DNA from 3 places in the Ammoniphilus sp. CFH 90114 genome. Region 3 is predicted to be linked to each of the others. Evidence: riboswitches for the same ligand, from Rfam matches in the RefSeq annotation. Region 3 holds a riboswitch; each other region holds the start of a gene.

Region 1 (6,237 bases), on a different contig from region 3:
AGAGTGGTCTTCGATCAAGTATCGTTCCGCTATCGTGACACTGGAGATGAGGTTCTCCATAACATTGATTTGGTCGTTGAGGAAGGTCAGACGGTCGCCTTGGTCGGGATGAGTGGGGGAGGGAAATCTTCACTTATTAGTCTTATTCCGCGGTTTTATGATGTATCTGGTGGAGCCGTGTATCTTGACGGTCATGATATTCGCGACGTCACGCTTAAGAGCCTGAGAAGCCAGATCGGTATGGTGCTGCAAGATAATATCCTGTTTAGCGATTCGATCAGGGAAAATATTTTGATGGGTAACCCCAATGCAACAGAAGAAGATATGATCGAAGCTGCCAAGGCAGCGAATGCTCATGATTTTATCATGCCTCTGCCAGATGGCTATGGTACGGAAATAGGGGAGCGAGGCGTGAAGCTTTCCGGTGGACAGAAACAGCGGATTGCGATTGCTCGTGTGTTTCTTAAGAATCCTAGAATCTTGATCTTAGACGAGGCTACATCTGCTCTTGATTTGGAATCTGAGCAGCTTATTCAGCAGTCCTTAGAGAGATTGGCGAAGGATCGAACGACCTTTATTGTCGCGCATCGTTTATCTACGATTACCCATGCTGATAAAATTGTGTTGATTTCAGACGGATCTATCCGTGAAATGGGGACTCACCAGGAGCTTATGAATGCGGAAGGTGCTTACTATAAATTGTTTACGGTCCAGCACCTTGGTTCACCGGTAACCGAATAAGAAAAAGTCCTTGAGTGTACAAGGACTTTTTTTCTTTAGATCTTTACTTAGCGAACTCGGGGTCCTGGAAAGGCTGAGCAATCCATCCTGCTGGTTCGATGAATAAGCGAACAGCAACGACCTGACGGTCTTGCATTAAAGTGAAGAAGTGAGGAGTGTTCTCTGGAACAGAGATGACATCGCCCGCTTCAAGCTCTACATCAAAGTAGCCCGTATCGCCTTGTCCCTTAATAATAAAAATGCCATGGCCTGCTGTAATGGCGCGAACTTCGTCTTCTGTGTGGGTGTGGACTTCTTCAAATTTCTTTAACAGTTCATCTAGGTTTGGAGTAGACTCTGTAAGAGCTACTACATCCCAGTTCACGTAACCGCGACGCTCGGCAAGGGACTTAATATCATCTTCAAATACTTGAAGGGTTTGTTGCTTTTCTTCGTCATTTAAATTACATCTGCCAGCTAGTTCTGCAGGGATTTTATCTGTATTCCAGTGTTCGAAGAGGACGCCTTGCTCGTTCAAGAACGCTCCAACCTTGTCATTTCCTTCGATTCGTTCCCCTGTTTTTCTGAGTACGATGGATGCCACTTCTTCATTCCTCCTAAGTGCATTAAGAATTTACTAAAACGTTGGTCTTGACTAAATGTCTCGTCTGTAAAAGTCGTAAGTGATATTCAAATAAAAATTCGAATGCTTCTACATGTCGTTTCGTTTCAAAATCATTGCGTCCCCAAGCGTAGATCCCATGGTTGCGAATCAGTACGCCTGGAATTTGCGGGTTAAGGACTTTTTCAATTTCCTTCGCTAAGCGAGGGATGTCGGCGTAGTTTTCTACGATAGGAATCTGAATGACAGCTCCTTCATCCCAAATTCCAAGTCCTTTTATCAGTTCTTGATTTCCAATTTCAAAGTAGCCTTGATCACCATAGAGTTCGGACACTACGTTGTTAGCGATCGTATGGACATGAAAGACGGCACCCGCGTCTTGGATCTTGTCGTAGACAACAGAGTGAACGAGAGTTTCAGCTGATGGCTTCAGATTGGTCTGTTCAACAGGTTTAGCATCGATATCTACAAATAAATAGTCATTAGGCGTAATTTTTGTCTTGTCTTTTCCGCTAGCAGTAACGGCAAAGATTACAGGATGATCTTGTACCTTGATAGAGAGGTTACCACTTGTCCCAGGGAACCATCCGCGATTAGCAAAATTCTGCTTCACTTCGTTAAGGCTGTGTATGATTTCTTGTCTTGTATCCGCGTGAATCGCATAATTCATGATTTATTCCTCCTTCTTATTACAAGGAGTGTGGATGCACTTCTTGCTGTAACCTTTTTAAGGTGTCTATTACATCGTGAAAAGTTTCGAAAGAGGAATAAGGCAGGCCTAGTTCCTCACACTTCTGCTTTAAGAACGATCTGGCAATCGTATGGTCCGCAATCTTGGCTCCAGCTAAATCGGTAATGCTGTCTCCAATTACGACTTTATAATATTGATCTGTTGGGTAAGAGCGGATAATGCTTGTTTTACACATTCCGCAATCTACGTCACAATGCTCGTCACATGCATTCGGCCAAGTAATCTGAATCGTAGGGTCATCGAATCTTGCACTGTTACAATAGATCCGATCTAATAGCCCGTAGTGCTCCAACATAGGATGAATGAAGAAGTCTATCCCGCCGCTCGTGATGAGGAGCTTGATTCCTTGTTCTTCGGTAAAAGTAACAAAGTCTTGGAACCCTGCTCTAATATTGGCTTTTTCTAACACAAATTGAGTAATTTGTTCTTTTTGGCTGCTAGGAATGAGGGAAAAGAGTTCACCTACACCCGTACGAATGGTCTTGCGTTGGTCTAAAATATCTTTAACAATTTCTTCCCAGCCCTGGGGAGAAAATTCTCTCATGATATCTACAATGTTATCTTTTTCTGTAATTGTACCGTCAAAATCGCAAAATAGAATTAGTTGTTTAGTCACTTTACGATCCCCCACTTCTCAATGGCAGTGAGCAATTCTTGGCTCTTAGACTGTTCAAGTGGAATACCTTGCATTGTCGCTTCTATAGCTGCGACGAAGGCTTGTCCTCCACTTACTGGCCCGCCTGGATGTCCATGGATGCCTCCACCTGCATTGACAATGTGATTAAGGCCGAAGTCCTTATACAGTAGGGGAACCATACCGGGATGAATTCCAGCTGAAGGAACAGGAAATGTGGGCTTGATTCCTGGAATTTCTTCTACTAGATGGGTTGCAATATCTAAGGCCTCTTGTCTAGGCAGAGCTACCGATCCATAAGGGGAAGGGAATAGTCCAATGTCTGCACCAGCCAATCGCATAAGCTTCCCTAAAACAAGGGGAGAAGAGATGCCGTAAGTCGAAGACTGATATAGAGCACCTGCCATAGCAGGGTGGGCCATAATAGGAACATTAATATCAGGATCTCGACTTAGTTGAGCTAGAATATCAAATCCATAAGGCAAAACATTAAGGAGTAAGCAATTCGCTCCGTTTTCTATCGCTCTCTTTGCTTTATCTACAAGCCCTGTAACCGGTCCCGTTAGATTAACTGCATAAAGGACTTGGCGACCAGAGGCCTCTGTCACTTCCTTGCAGGCGCGGATGCGATCGAGGAAAGGGGCATGTTCATCCGCAAAAAAGATTTCATCATCTTTAACTAAATCGACGCCGCCTTCGACTTGCAGTTTAAATTGCTCAACTAATTCGTCGAGTGGAAGTCCAATACAAGACTTGAAGATACTCATGAATAATGGACGATCATGTACATTTAATAGCTCTCTTATCCCTGATATTCCGAACTTGGGTCCTGAGAATTCTCTTGTAAATTCCTGAGGGAAATCGATATCGACTAATCTAATCTTTCCGTCCATGGACAACTTGCCGAATACGTTGGTGAGTAGGGAAGGAATATCGTAGGTGAAATTGACTACGGGATACTCTACTTTAATAAGACCTCTCTCTAATCCCTCTGCCGTGGTTTCGTAAACGGTGGCGCCGGCCGAGCGGCCAAGATGTTTTTGAAGCTTTTCCTGTTTTGCTGCAGGCAGGTCCGTCCAGCTTCCAACTGTCATGCCAACTGCTATCGCTTCAGCCTTCTTTTCCAGGCTTTTTGCTTCTGTAAGATAGGAGACTGTAATGTAAGACAACTCTTGTTAACCCCTTTCAAGTAGGAATCAAGAAAAAATAAAAAGTACCTCTTGCGATAAGAGGTACTTGAATGACGAGTCAAATACAACTTATCTCTCAGAATATATCTTTCATTCTGCAGGATGTAGCACCGTGTTTTTATTCTGCTCAATTAGAGAAAAATAAAAATCGGTTGCCGGGCGTCATCGGGCCAGTCCCTCAGCCATCTCTCGATAAGATGAAATTATAAAGTTAGGTAACACACTAGTAATATATACATTCAAAATCTTATCCCTTTGCTTGGATAAAGTCAATAGAGAAAAAAATCGTACAATCTAAATGTTATGACATTGACAATGTTGACCCACTCTATATAGTATATAGCTATTAAATTGTGTCCTACTCATCTTACATAGGGTAATTTGGAGAAGATATAGAATAGAGCTTAAGCTATATTGGAGGGGTGAAGAATGGAATATCGTGCGTTTAGTGAACAGGAAGCCGTGGAGTATGCTAGGCAGCTTCCGGGGATTTTCCCAGAAGGTGCGCAGTTTGAGAGTCGGGAAATTGGGGATGGAAATCTAAACTTAGTTTTCCATATTGAGGATAAAGTTTCTGGGAAGAGCATTATTTTTAAGCAAGCTTTGCCTTATGCAAGAGTGGTAGGGGAGTCTTGGCCGTTAACCCTTGACCGTGCCCGAATCGAGAGTGAAGCTTTAATTATCCAGGACAAGCTATGTCCAGGTCTAGTTCCACAGGTATATCACTATGACAAGGACCTTGCCTTAACCGTCATGGAGGATTTATCTAGTCATGTAATTATGCGAAAAGGTTTAATTGAAGGGAATCGTTATCCTTTATTTGCTGAACATATCGGTGTATTCCTTGCAAAGACGCTGTTCTTCACTTCTGATTTTGCCTTGGATTTCAAAGAGAAAAAAGAGAAGGTAGAACAGTTCATTAATCCAGAACTCTGCAAAATTACCGAGGATCTTGTATTTACGGACCCATACTATGATGCGGAGACGAATAACTTTAACCCTTTAATCCGTGATGTGGTTGAAGGCGTCTGGAGGAATGAAGTCCTGAAGCAAGAAATTGCGAAGTTAAAATACTCCTTCATGACGGAAGCTCAGGCTCTGCTTCATGGTGATCTTCATACCGGCAGCATTATGGTGACGGAAGAGAGTACCAAAGTGATAGATCCTGAATTCGCTTATTATGGACCTATGGGCTTTGATATAGGGGCAGTCATCGCCAATCTGCTGCTGAACTATGCCGCGCAGGAAGGGTTAAAGACGACGGACGAGGAACGAGGATCGTACAGGGAATACTTGTTGACGTCCGTAGTGGAGGTTTGGAATACGTTTGAAAAAGAATTCCGTCGTCTGTGCGAAGTTCATATTAAGGATGTCATGTATTCGAATGCAGGGTTTATTAATGATAGGATGGCTAGTTTATTAAGAGACTCTATTGGTTTTGCTGGATGCAAGATGATGCGTAGAGTGATCGGACTTGCCGGTGTTGCGGATCTGAACTCCATCCAGGACGAGAAAGTGCGCGCTCAAGCCGAAACGCTAGCCTTAAGCCTGGGGCAAACCCTTGTATTGCAAAGAGGTACCGTGAGCAGCATCGAGGATGTCGTGGAAATGGTTAAGAAAACAGAAGAGTAGGTGGCAGGATCATGGACAACCATGTTCATTCGATACGTTGGGAAGAGGATCGAGTATTATTACTTGATCAAACGAAGCTTCCTTTAGAAGTTGTATTTGAGGATGTTTATACTATAGAACAGATGTGGAATGCTATTCGCGCATTGAAGGTTAGAGGAGCACCAGCTATTGGTATTTCCGCTGCCTATGGTATGTATCTAGGTGCAAGAGATATTGAGGCAGCTGACTCCTCGGATTTTCTCATTAAGCTGCGTGAGAAGAGAGAGTATTTAGCGACTTCTCGCCCGACTGCGGTCAATTTGTTTTGGGCTATTGACAGAATGATGAATAAGGCGGAATCCTTGGTGAATGTTGATGTCAATGCGATGAAGCAGGAGCTGCTAGAGGAAGCCAAACGCATGCATGAAGAGGACGTGGAGATTTGCCGAAGTATCGGTGAGCATGCTATCACGTTGTTTCATGATGGAATAGGCGTTCTAACGCACTGTAATGCGGGCGGCATCGCTACGGCTAAGTACGGAACAGCACTCGCTCCTATGTTCCTAGCAAAGGAAAGAGGTTGGGATATAAAGGTATTTGCAGATGAAACCCGCCCAGTGCTGCAAGGTGCCCGCCTAACCGCGTGGGAGCTTCAGCAAGCTGGAATTGACGTCACTTTAATCTGCGACAATATGGCTGCCATGGTTAT
Region 2 (6,237 bases), on a different contig from region 3:
TTCTCTTCCGTTGGTTCATAAGGTGGGATAGGCGGAAGTAAAAGCGGAGGATCTCCGCTAAGGGTAATCCTCCTTCTTAAGCCCGTACAATACTTTCAAACTTTCCTTTATGAGCGCCATTACAGTAGGGCTTATTGTCTGAAAGTCCGCATCGACATAGAAAAACTTGTTCATTTGTCTCTAGTTGTTGGCCTTCCCCATCAAGTAGAGGAACTCCACTTACAACTAAGGGGCCATTATCCCTAATTTTTATTTCGGCCATGCTCATTCACCTCCATTTACCATGTTGGTCTATTATGGAGGTCTTTATTCCTACTAGGTAGTTGATGGGACGGTTTCTTTGCCTTCAATCCGTTCCTTAATCGTCTGTAGTAAAGACTCTACACTATCATCCATTATCATTTCACCATTTAAGAAAACATATGGATTTACTAAACAATCGCCACAATAATTTAAGCAACCTTGTTGCATAACCTTTATCTCAGAACTACTAGCATTTACCTCAAGGCCATTTGCTAATACAGGAGCCATCTCATTCCCGCTACAGTATTTAATTATAATCTCCACAATACCTCATCCTTTCTTAAGATAAGATCTTAAATTGACACTGTAGAAAATTATACTAATTCTAAAAAAGTTTACAAATATACCCTTTGAAGTGAACGGGCGGTAGAGCTTTTCTGTATTAAAGGGATGGAGTCCAGGAAGGCTTCTCACGGACATGGGGGATGTTATTTCGGTAAAAACCGTGATATTGGTGGGTGGAATGGACATAGCTTCCGTTATTTACGAGAAATTCATAGTTTCATCTTCGTTTTGGAGTGAATAAGGAATCCTATGTCCCATAGAACCTCAAAATTGGGTTTTTTAGCTGATTTAACGGATCGTATGTCCGCGAGGATTGGAGCACTCAAACGACCGCCCAACCAAAGAAGGACCTCAACCGCGTCAAGTGAAGCCCTCTCGGGTTAGTAATAGTAACGACTTATGCCTCTTATGCTCTGTCGCTCCAATTTGGTTTACGTTTAGATAGAAACGCATTAATTCCTTCTACGGCATCTGGATGTTGGCTGTTGGTTGCCATAATTTCTGATGCGTAACTTAGAGCTTGGAAATCATCCATTTGGAGCTGCTGATAGAATCCTCGCTTACCAATGGCAAGGGTATGTAAGCTATGTCTAGCAACCGATGCAGCAAGCTCGTCTACAGCCTTGTCCAATTCTTCTTGCGGTACAACCTTGTTCACCAAACCAGATTCTAAGGCGTCTTGGGCAGAGATAAAGTCACCCGTAAAGAGCATTTCCGCTGCTTTCTTTCTTCCTACGTTTCTACTGATGAAGACAGCAGGAGTGCTGCAGAAAAAGCCTATATGTACGCCAGGTGCGGCAAACTGAGCTTGTTCTGCGGAAACAGCTAAATCACAAGCAGCAACCAATTGACAACCAGCAGCGGTAGCAATCCCATGAACTTTAGCAATGGTAACTTGTGGAATGTTTCGAATCTTTAACATTAAGCGTTGGCACTCATTAAACAGGTGGAGAACGTCTTGAGTAGATTGGCCTTCTACTTCACGGAGGTTATGGCCAGAACTGAATACTTTGCCTTCTGCCTCTATAACCAAGACATTAACGGCTTGTTCTCTTTCAATTTGCTGAAGCAGTGCTTCCATTTCATGGATTAACGGCAAGGATAGGGCATTGCGTTGCTTGTCATTTCGTAGGGTAATGTAGCCTATTCTGTCCGCTGTACGATAAGATAAAAATTCCATTATGAGTACCTCCTCAGCTATTTTTGTATTTACTATCATAAAGCGTTAAGCCATTCCCTGACAAGAGAGTAATTCGTTGTATATGTTTTTATTCACTAAAGTGAGAAAAACTAGTTGACTAGTAGGTTTTAGAGTGTTAATGTAATAAACAACAAATACATATCCGAGAAATCTTATCCAGAGCGGTGGAGGGAACTGGCCCGATGATACCCGGCAACCATTTATTCTTTTGACAAGAATAGAAAGGTGCTAATTCCTTCAGGTAGTATAACCTGGCAGATAAGAGTGAAGCCGCAAGCGAAACTTCCTCTTTTCCGAGGAAGTTTTTTTTATACCAAAATGTGAAGCTTCGACTAAAAACTTGTTGAAACAACCTGAGTGATCAGATCACATCAACAACACTTTTAGACATTTAAATAATTGAAAATTTGGCGAAGTGCAATCATTTGATGGGTTTTTACACTTTTAAAACTGAGTATTTAGATAAGAGATATCGGTGTAGTTGCATATTGAGAGTAGGAGGAGTTCGAGTGAAACGTATAGTAAGTGCACAAGAGGCAGTGTCTCATATTCATGATGGGGCAACAGTGATGATCGCAGGATTTTTGAATGCTCCAGAAACTTTGATTGATGCTTTGGTGGACTCGAAGGTGAAGGATCTAACGATTATTAGCAATGACACTTGTTACGAGAATCAAGGGATTGGAAAATTAATTGCCAAGCGTCAGGTGAAGAAGGTGATCACCTGTCATATCGGGACGAATCCAGAAACTCAAAGGCAGATGTTGGCTGGGGAATTAGAGGTTCAGATTGTTCCGATGGGAACTTTGGTAGAACAAGTACGAGCGGGTGGAAGTGGGCTAGGCGGTTTTCTTACCCCAACTGGGGTGGGGACGATAGCAGCAGAGGGGAAGCAAGTGATTGAGGTCAACGGTAAAACGTACTTGTTAGAACTTCCGCTTCGAGCCGATGTGGCTCTTATCCAAGCGAGTATTGCAGACCGTTCTGGTAATCTATTTCACCGCAAGACGACGCGCAATTGGAGTCCTACGATGGCAATGGCTGCTGATCTGGTTATTGCACAGACGAATGAAATTGTAGATCTAGGTGACCTTGAGCCAGATATTGTCCATACACCCGGAATTTTCATTGATTACTTAGTTCAGAAAGAAAGGAGTGAAGCGCATGTCGGCTGATATTCGTTCTACGATTGCTCGAAGAGTGGCACAGGAATTAAGCGATGGGGACTTGGTGAACTTAGGCATCGGACTTCCTACTCTGGTAGCGAATTACATACCTAATAATATTGAAGTGCTTCTTCAATCTGAGAATGGCATGATTGGCATGGGGGCATCACCTGAGCCAGGAGAGGAAGATGAAGACTTATTCAATGCAGGGGGGAAACCCGTAACCGTACGGCAAGGTGGAGTATTCTTTGATACCTCGCTCTCCTTCTCTATTATTCGTGGGGGACATGTTGATGTCACGGTATTAGGTGCTCTGCAGGTGGATCAACACGGGAACCTAGCATCCTGGTGTATCCCAGGTGTGTTTACCCCAGGAATTGGTGGGTCAATGGATTTAGTCGTTGGTTCGAAGAGGGTAATTATAGCGATGGAGCATACGACGAAAGACGGGAAGTCTAAAATTCTGGAACAATGCACATTGCCTCTAACGGCACAAGGAAAGGTTAGTCTCATTGTAACGGAACTTGCTGTTTTTCAAGTTGACAGGGAAGGTTTGGTACTCGTTGAGTTACAGCCAGGATCAACGATCGAGGAAGTGACACAAAAAACGGCAGCTCCGTTTCGAGTCGCTGTGCAACATTTGGAAGTGAGTCGATGAAACCGTTGGTATTGATAATCTGCCTCTTACTTGGTGGCTGCAGTACGGCTGTCTCAGGTTCGGAGGCTCAACTAGCTCCGATTTTCCAACTCGGTTCCGTTGAAGGAGAAGAAATTTCTCTAGAAAACTATAAAGGAAAACCGGTAATTTTAAACTTCTGGACGACATGGTGTCCACCGTGCAAAGAGGAGATGCCGGTTTTACAAAGGATTCATGACCAATATAAGGATCAGCTTTCGATTGTTGGGGTAAATCTAACCTACCAAGATGACCGTAAAGAGGTTCGGAAGTTTCTCGAAGATCATCAGATTACCTATGACATTGGATTAGATAAGTTAGGAGAAATAACGAAGCTGTATCAAGTTCAAGCTTTGCCCACCCTTTTCCTGATTGATGGGAAGGGACAGATTGTCCGGCAATATACGGGAGCGCTAAGTGAGCAGCAATTGCTCGAAGAAATACAAGCATTATTAAAATAACGAGAGTAGGGAGAGAGAAAGATGAGAAAGAATTGGACGAAGAGAGTAGTAACGTTGGGGACAGCCGCAAGTTTATTGATTCTAGCAGGATGTAATTCGAGCACGGCTCCTGTAGCACAGCAACCATCCGCACAAGCGGAAGCTCAACCGGCAGAGGCGAGTGCTCAGACAACGGGTGAAACGTTCCGGATCGGTTATCTACCGGCAACGATTGATTTGTTATTCTTCGTAGCACAAGAAGAAGGATATTTTGCTGAAGAGGGTTTGAAAACGGAATTAATCGAATTCGGAAATTCAGGGGAAGGACTTAATGCGATTAAGGCTGGTAAATTAGACGTTGGAGCGTTTGGTACGGCAGCTCCTTTAAGCTTCATCGACAAAGGGGCGTCGGATATGACGATCATTGGAGGCGCTGGTGGAAAAGGGAACGGGATCATCGCCTTACCTGACCGTGCTTCGGAGTTTCAAGATATTCAAGGGTTTGTTGGAAAGAAAATCGCTACCGTAAAGCTGGCCAATGGGGATGCGGTTTGGAGAAAAGGTTTAGCAGATGCAGGAATCGACTGGAAGAACGATGTGGAGATCGTGGAATTAGATAAACCGGCTAGTGTGCTTCAAGCCGTAAAGAATAAAAGTGTAGACGCCGGTGTGGTTTGGGCTCCATTCATGGAAATGGCAGAGCAGCAAGGGCTAGAAGTAGTGTCGTATACAGATGAATATTTTGAAGGGCATCCATGCTGCCGTCAAGTGGCGCTTAACGACAACATTCTAAAGCGTAAAGGTGATTATGAAGCGTTTTTCCGTGCTTTAATTCGTGCAGAGAAGTTCTATCATGAAAATAAAGAAGAAACCATCGATATCGTTACTCGCTATGTCAAGGTAGACCGTGCGCTCATTGAAGCGGATGCCTATGGCGGAACCATGTTAATCTCTGCTGATCCTAATAAAAAGGGTGTAGAAGAATTCTGGGAAGGGATGAAGAAAATTGAGTACGTTCAATCCCAAGAGGGCATTGAAAACAATATCAACGTAGCACTATACGAAGAAGCTCTCAATGCCTTACTTAAGCAGTCCCCAGAAGATGCGTTTCTAAAGGAACTTGAACAAAAATTTAAGGAAGATAATTTGTAGGTGAAAAAAATGAGTATGATATCGATTCGTGATGTTTCTTATGCTTACAAGCAGAACCAAGAGATACAATGGGCGGTTCGTGACGTCAACCTAGAGATCGCACAAGGGGAGATTGTGAGTTTTATCGGTCCAAGTGGTTGTGGAAAAAGTACGGTTCTCAATATGCTTGCGGGTCTCTTGGTACCCACACAAGGAAATATCTATTGTAATGACCATCTCGTTCAAGGCCCTAGCCTTGAACGGGGAGTAGTATTCCAAAGTTACTCTTTGTTCCCTTGGATGACAGCTGAGGAAAATATCTTGTTAGCTCTTCAGCAAGTTCGTAGGCAGGAGTCGCCGCAAGAACTAAAAAAAGTCGCACATCGGTTACTTGACACGGTAGGACTGCAGGGGGCGGATCAGAAGTATCCGGCTCAGCTCTCAGGAGGTATGCAGCAGCGTGTCGCTCTAGCTCGTTTGTTTGCGGTCAACTCTCCCGTATTCTTGATGGATGAACCGTTTGGAGCTGTAGATGCCGCGGTAAGAGCAACCTTACAGGATTGTCTCATTCAACTGTGGAGCGGTGAGGAAGCAAAGAAAACAGTGATCCTGGTCACACATGATATTGATGAAGCCATTCTATTATCGGATCGGATTGTTGTGTTTAGCCCTGGTCCAGGGAAAGTGGAGGAAGTGATCTCTGTCGATATCCCTCGTCCACGGAAGCGATCTCAGTTATTCATGTCTCCAAGGTATGTCGAGTTGAGAGCGCATTTGCTTTCCTCATTGCATAACGATTCAGAGCAGGAAGGAAAGGTGGTATTGGCATGATCCGCACACTTGGGATTCGTTCACTAGCGGCTCTTGGGCTTTGGTTGGTTGTCATTGGGTTTGTCTTGCTTTTTGATACAGTTGTGGGCAAGCCAGAAGGTAGTCTTGTTTATTTATTAGCTGGGTTTTGGTTGGTTCTATTACTTTCCTTTGTTGCTTTAAAGAATAAGGAAAAAAATCGTCAAACCTTAGCTGATCTAGCCA
Region 3 (6,237 bases):
ATGAAGCCTTCGGTTAGTTCTATGCCGATTTGAGCCGGCGAAATTAATTTAAATAATTTTTCCTGATCTTCTAGATTTGGACAAGCGGGATAACCGAAGGATACCCGAATACCTTGATATCGTGCACCGAAGCGCTCCATCATCGTCATGTCGGCCGGATCCGGGAAGCCCCAGCTATCCCTCATGACATGGTGCAATCGCTCCGCAAACGCCTCAGCAAGTTCCAATGCCAACGCCTGAACCGCATGAGAACGGACATATTCTCCTTTATCTTTCCACCCACCAGCTAGATCTCGGATACCCTGACCAGCTGTTACCACGAAGAAACCTACACTATCCATCACACCGCTCTCAATGGGGCGGAGGAAGTCCGCTAAGCAGAGATATGGCGCTTCCTTCTGGCGTGGGAAAGTAAATCTCTCGAGCACTTTAGAATGATCCTTGGGATCATAGATGATGACATCATTGCCAGAAGCTTGGGCCGGGAAAAATTGATAGACCCCGTTCGCTTGGATTAAACCTTCTCCCTTTGCTTCCTTAAGCAATTGATCCATGACTTCCTTTAACTCGAGCGTCTTCACATCGCCTTCTTCGATCAGTCTTTCCACGTTGCCGCGCAGTCCCATGTGCTTACCTAAGAGCATTCTCCAGTTCAAGTAAGGCTGAAGGTAAGATAGCGGATAATTACGCAATACATGCGGTTCAAAGTCCGGCGCCTGGAAAATAGGGGCATTGCGATCGATATCCGAGCTCTTAGGTTGGTGATCCTCTTCCACTACAGTGACCGCCGCTTCCTGTTGCTGAAGCTTGGCTAGTTTATTCTCTTTTAGCTCAGCGATTAATCGCTCTCTTAAATGTTCATCCATCAATTGGTTAGCCAAATCCAGACCGTTCATGGCATCCTTCGCATAGAGAACAAGTCCCTCATATTCGGGAGCGATTCTATTTTCCGTAAATTTACGAGTTAAGGCCGCTCCTCCAACTAGAATAGGAACATCGATCCCAGCCGTTTTTAAGTCTTGTGCCGTCGTTACCATCTGTTGTGCGGATTTCACTAACAAACCAGAGAGTCCGATAGCATCAGGCTTCTCTTCCCGATAGGCACGGATGAGTTCCTCAGGTGGAACCTTGATCCCTAGATTGACGATTTTGTAACCATTATTCGACAGAATGATCTCAACCAGATTCTTTCCAATATCATGCACGTCGCCTTTTACAGTCGCAAGAAGGATTTTCCCTTTTACAGAAGAAGAGGTTTTTTCCATATAAGGTTCTAGGTAGGCAACGGAAGTTTTCATGACCTCAGCACTTTGCAGTACTTCGGCTACAATCAGCTCATTATTGTTAAACAAGCGGCCGACTTCACTCATTCCCGCCATCAAGGGACCATTGATAATTTCAAGTGGAGGGTATTTCGCGAGAGCCTCATCAAGGTCCTTTTGAAGTCCCTCTTTTGTCCCTTCCACGATATATTGAGCAAGGCGCTCCTCTAAGCTTAAATTGCTGATAATCTCTTTCTTCACGGTTTTCTTTTCACGATAGAAGGCTGTAAACTGCGCTAGTGTCTCATCGTTGGTCCGGAATAGAAGATCTTCGGATAGCTTCCGCTCCTCTTCTGGAATAGAGGCGAAACGCTCTAGTTTCTCGGTGTTGACGATCGCGTAATCGAGGCCCGCTTTTGTACAGTGGTACAAGAAAACAGCATTAAGCACTTCACGCCCCGCTGCAGGTAAACCAAAGGAGACGTTGCTTACCCCAAGGATGGTCTGACATTGCGGCATGGCCTCTTTAATGAGTCTAATTCCTTCTACGGTTTCAAGCGCTGCACCGATATAGGACTCATCCCCCGTCCCTACCGGAAACACAAGCGGATCAAAGATGATGTCTAAAGGATTAAGTCCGTATTTATGGACAAGCAGATCATAGGAACGTTTAGCAACTTCTAATTTCTTCTCTCGAGTAACAGCCATACCCTTTTCATCAATCGTTCCCACCACAACAGCTGCTCCATAGGTCTTGATCAGAGGTGCTACTTGTTCAAAGCGCTCTTCTCCATCTTCCAGATTGATCGAGTTAATAATCGCTTTCCCTTGGGAAAACTTAAGACTAAGCTCGATGACTTCAGGATCCGTAGAATCGATCATGAGAGGTACCTTTACTTTATTGACCACGTACCCTAGGAATTGGCTCATATCCTCTGCCTCTTCACGATCAGGATCAGCTAAACAAACGTCAATAATATGGGCGCCCTTCTTCACTTGGGCTCGAGCGATTTCGGAGGCTTCCTCATACTTTCCTTCTTTAATCAGATCCCGGAACTTCTTAGATCCAATGACATTCGTCCGCTCCCCGACAAATAATGGGCGATTGTCTTCTTCTAAATAGACCGGTTCAATACCGGAAACCACATGACCATGTGGCTTCGTTTCTCTCCTTGGGGAATAATGTTTAAGCTCCTCCGCCATGGCACGGACATGTTCTGGAGTCGTACCGCAGCATCCTCCTGCGACGTTGAGCCATCCTTTCTCTGCAAATCCGGCCAGCTTGGTAGCAAGGGCTTGTGGAGATTCGTGATAATGTCCATTTTCATCTGGAAGACCTGCATTCGGATAACAACTTACCGCACATTGAGCAAGTTCTGAGAGGGTTCGGATATGATCACGCATAAACTCTGGCCCTGTAGCACAGTTCAAACCAACAGAGATCGGCTTTAGATGCTCAAGCGAGATATAAAAGGCTTCAATATTTTGACCTGCAAGCGTCGTTCCCATCGGCTCGATGGTTCCTGAGATCATCACAGGAATCTCAACCTCTAGTTCATCTAGAGCCTTCTTAATCCCGATGCTTCCAGCTTTCACATTCAGCATATCCTGTGCGGTTTCTAAGAGGAGAACATCCACGCCTCCTTGGACTAAAGCTTTCGCTTGCTCATAATACGTTTCAATTAATTCATCAAAGGTGACCCCACCCGTAACCGAGAGGGTCTTGGTGGTCGGCCCCATAGATCCTGCGACATAACGTGGCCAGTCCTCTGTTGAATAAGCATCTACCGCTTCCTTTGCCAATCTGGCTGCAGCCAAATTAATTTCAGCGGATTGATTCTGAAGGTCATACTCTGCCAAAACGACGCTTGTTGCCCCGAACGTATTGGTTTCAATGATATCAGCGCCCGCCTCTAAATATTCTTCATGGATACGGCGAATCACATCAGGACGAGTAAGGTTAAGCATCTCATTACAGCCATCTAGGGCTTCTCCACCAAAGTCTTCTTCTGTTAAGTCGGCCTGCTGGATCATCGTTCCCATAGCCCCATCCAGGATGAGGATTTTCTTTTCTAATTGCTGCTTCAAGCTGATCTTGGACAAGTTCCTCTCTCCCTCCACGACTCTTATCGCGTTTACGCGTGTGCTGACAAATAAATATATACAAAAAAACTTCTTCTGATAAGAAGAAGTTTAGCTATCAGCTTCTTATCTTTCAGGACAATAAAAGTCCTGCTGGAATTAGCACCTGCACACTTCGTGCGGTTGCTGGGTTTCATCGGGCCAGTCCCTCCACCTCTCTCGATAAGGTCGAATATTCACTTTAATATATGTAAGCTATCATTTATCCTTACAGATGTCAATTCTTTTCGCTACTAAACGTATTCGGTTGACAGTTGGATCCCTTCAATTCCAAGACCAAAACCAACGCCTAGAGTAATCTCAGATCCCTTATATTGAACCCCGCCAATGACTCGATTCTCAGCTAAGAGCAAAGCAGAATCCAGATCTACTCGGGTAATATTTTTCTTTGCTGCTGCTAAGTGAGCCGCTGCCGTGATGCCAATCGAACTCTCCAACATACACCCGAGCATACATTCCACCCCATAAGACTCGGCAATCGCATTAATCTTTAGGGCTTGATAGATCCCTCCGCACTTCATTAATTTGATATTAACCAAGTCCGCTGCCCGCATCTCTAGTATTTTCAAGGCATCTCTGGCAGAAAACATACTTTCATCCGCTAGGATCGGTGTTTCTACCTGATCCGTTACAAATTTCAATCCTTCTAAATCATGAGCTTTCACCGGTTGCTCCACTAGTTCAATCTGTAAATCCATGTCTTCCATCTGGCGTATGATGCGAACGGCCTCTTTTCGAGTCCACCCTTGATTGGCATCTAATCGGATCAAAACATCTTTTCCTACCCGCTCACGAACCGCTGTTACCCGATCTAAATCTAGTTTCGCATCATTTCCTACCTTTATCTTAAGCATCGAGATCCCTTGCTGCACAGCATCATGAGCATCATCTGCCATCTCTTCAGGAGCATTGACGCTAATCGTAATATCGGTCTCCAATTTAGAACGTGATCCCCCTAACAACTTATAAAGAGGAGCTTTGTTCTTCTTTGCCCATAAATCATATAAAGCCATGTCGACAGCTGCTTTAGCACTATTATTATTAACAAGGACAGAAGAAACCGTATGTAATAAATTCTCTATTTCATCAAGATCTTGATTCATCAATCGTGGAGCGATGAACTCCTCGATATTGCCTGCAATCGAGTGAATCGTGTCACCCGTGATAACAGCCGTTGGAGGTGCCGCACCGTACCCCACTTCACCTGTATCCGCGGTAATCCTTACGATCATTTCATCTGCCGCGTACGCTGTGCGAAGGGCTGTCTTAAACGGTTTTTTTAGAGGAGTTGATTGTTTGATTAATTCAATTTTACTAACCTTCATTTATGTCATCTCCCTTTGCTTCTCTTTTTGAACATTCTACCAAAGCAAAAGGAAAAAGCAATCAAACCCGGTGCTGCCGAATCGCACCGGGTCTAAGGGTCCGCTAATTATAATGTGAAATTCATGACTCGGCTCCAGAGTCCCTTCTTTTTCTTATCCCGTATATCCCGAAGGTTATCCATCAGTGTCTGGTCTCTTTTCGCAATTTCTACTTCCGCCCATTTTTCTTTCAGCTCATTCACTTCTTTTTGCAGGGCTTGAATGGTTTCCTGCATCTCTTCAAGCTGTTCACGTTTAACCATCACCATGTCAACTGGAACAGCATCCGTCTCCACCGTCTCCTGTGCATCTTCGTCATCAGCTTGTCCACTAATCTGAAATAACTCGGAACGAATCGCATGATGATCAAGTCCCTTTTCTTTTGCTTCCTTAATAAATTGAAAGACTTCCACCGCTTCCGGTTTAAACCACACCTGTTTCCCAGCCGTCTCCATCGGAACAAATTGATAGTATTGCTCTTTCCAGCTGCGAATACTTTGCCAAGTTGTATCCATTTCCTTTGCCATTTCCTTCAAAGAATACAATTGTCCGGTATTCATTGCTTGTCACCCTTCCCGTTTGTTTCGTTATGCTCATGATAACAAAATATGCGAGAAAAGCTTGTCAGACGGTGGGCGAATTTTCTGTATGATTTTGTTTGCTTTTGTCTATTTTTTAACCATCTTGCCCATTCTCTGTGCGGCGACCATCACCGCAGGGGCCATCTCCACCATCTTTTCGATCGTAAGACGAGCGGCAGGTCCAGAAACGGAAAGTGCGGCAACGACATCTCCCATGCGATTAAACACAGGAGCCGCCACCGCGCTGGTCCCTTGTTCTCTCTCCTCCACACTGGTGGCGTAGCCTGTCTGCTCAATTCTCTTCAACTGCTCGACATAATTTTCTTTATCAATCGTTTCTGGCCAAGCTGGATCTTGAAGAATAAATTCCATGACCGACTCATCTGAAAACGCAACCAGAACTTTACTCGACGCCCCTACAGCTAAGGGCAAACGAACCCCAATGGGGGCTACTCTACGGATCGTATGCTTACTTTCTACCGCTTGGATGCGAATTCGTTCACGGCCATCACGAACATATAAACTAATAGTTTCCCCGAGTAAATCTCTTAACTTCTCCATCTCCGGCAAGAAAAGAAGAGCAGGATCATCTTCCCGAACTAAGTGTGCGGAGAGCTCCCACAACCTGAATCCTAATCGATACTTCTCAGTGATAGGATCTCGAATCAGAAAACCCTTCCCTTCTAATGAAGCAAGCAAGCGATGTACTGTGCTTTTATTCAAATCTACAAGTTTTGCAATTTCCGTTAGTCCGAGTTCCTGTTTATCCGTGAAGCAGATGAGGATATCAAGTGCACGCTCCACCGCTCTTACGGTTTGCTTTTTGTCATCCATCCTTCCACCTCCCTTAGAATCCGTTGTTATTTTATGAGAAGAATGGAAAACATA

Evidence for each region. A riboswitch is a leader RNA that binds a small molecule or an ion and turns the genes downstream of it on or off. The one in region 3 is predicted to bind S-adenosylmethionine.
Region 1: another riboswitch for S-adenosylmethionine. It lies ahead of EIZ39_RS19145 (2,3-diketo-5-methylthiopentyl-1-phosphate enolase); the one in region 3 lies ahead of metH (methionine synthase).
Region 2: another riboswitch for S-adenosylmethionine. It lies ahead of EIZ39_RS11380 (CoA transferase subunit A); the one in region 3 lies ahead of metH (methionine synthase).

Annotation. Positions count from the first base shown of each region.
Region 1 is NZ_SDLI01000009.1:114,750-120,986, reverse strand. It holds gene EIZ39_RS19165 (ABC transporter ATP-binding protein) at 1-741, shown strand, start outside; gene EIZ39_RS19160 (cupin domain-containing protein) at 785-1,324, opposite strand; gene EIZ39_RS19155 (methylthioribulose 1-phosphate dehydratase) at 1,347-2,012, opposite strand; gene EIZ39_RS19150 (2-hydroxy-3-keto-5-methylthiopentenyl-1-phosphate phosphatase) at 2,032-2,709, opposite strand; gene EIZ39_RS19145 (2,3-diketo-5-methylthiopentyl-1-phosphate enolase) at 2,706-3,896, opposite strand; SAM riboswitch class I at 3,984-4,116, opposite strand; gene mtnK (S-methyl-5-thioribose kinase) at 4,347-5,549, shown strand; gene mtnA (S-methyl-5-thioribose-1-phosphate isomerase) at 5,561-6,237, shown strand, end outside.
Region 2 is NZ_SDLI01000004.1:243,320-249,556, reverse strand. It holds gene EIZ39_RS11400 (CBO0543 family protein) at 1-41, shown strand, start outside; gene EIZ39_RS11395 (CDGSH iron-sulfur domain-containing protein) at 77-268, opposite strand; gene EIZ39_RS11390 (DUF1450 domain-containing protein) at 316-567, opposite strand; gene EIZ39_RS11385 (enoyl-CoA hydratase) at 995-1,768, opposite strand; SAM riboswitch class I at 1,939-2,054, shown strand; gene EIZ39_RS11380 (CoA transferase subunit A) at 2,299-2,964, shown strand; gene EIZ39_RS11375 (3-oxoacid CoA-transferase subunit B) at 2,954-3,613, shown strand; gene EIZ39_RS11370 (TlpA family protein disulfide reductase) at 3,610-4,092, shown strand; gene EIZ39_RS11365 (ABC transporter substrate-binding protein) at 4,114-5,223, shown strand; gene EIZ39_RS11360 (ABC transporter ATP-binding protein) at 5,233-6,033, shown strand; gene EIZ39_RS11355 (ABC transporter permease) at 6,030-6,237, shown strand, end outside.
Region 3 is NZ_SDLI01000007.1:32,043-38,279, reverse strand. It holds gene metH (methionine synthase) at 1-3,305, opposite strand, end outside; SAM riboswitch class I at 3,468-3,573, opposite strand; gene EIZ39_RS16300 (dipeptide epimerase) at 3,638-4,729, opposite strand; gene EIZ39_RS16295 (MerR family transcriptional regulator) at 4,837-5,328, opposite strand; gene EIZ39_RS16290 (IclR family transcriptional regulator) at 5,437-6,183, opposite strand.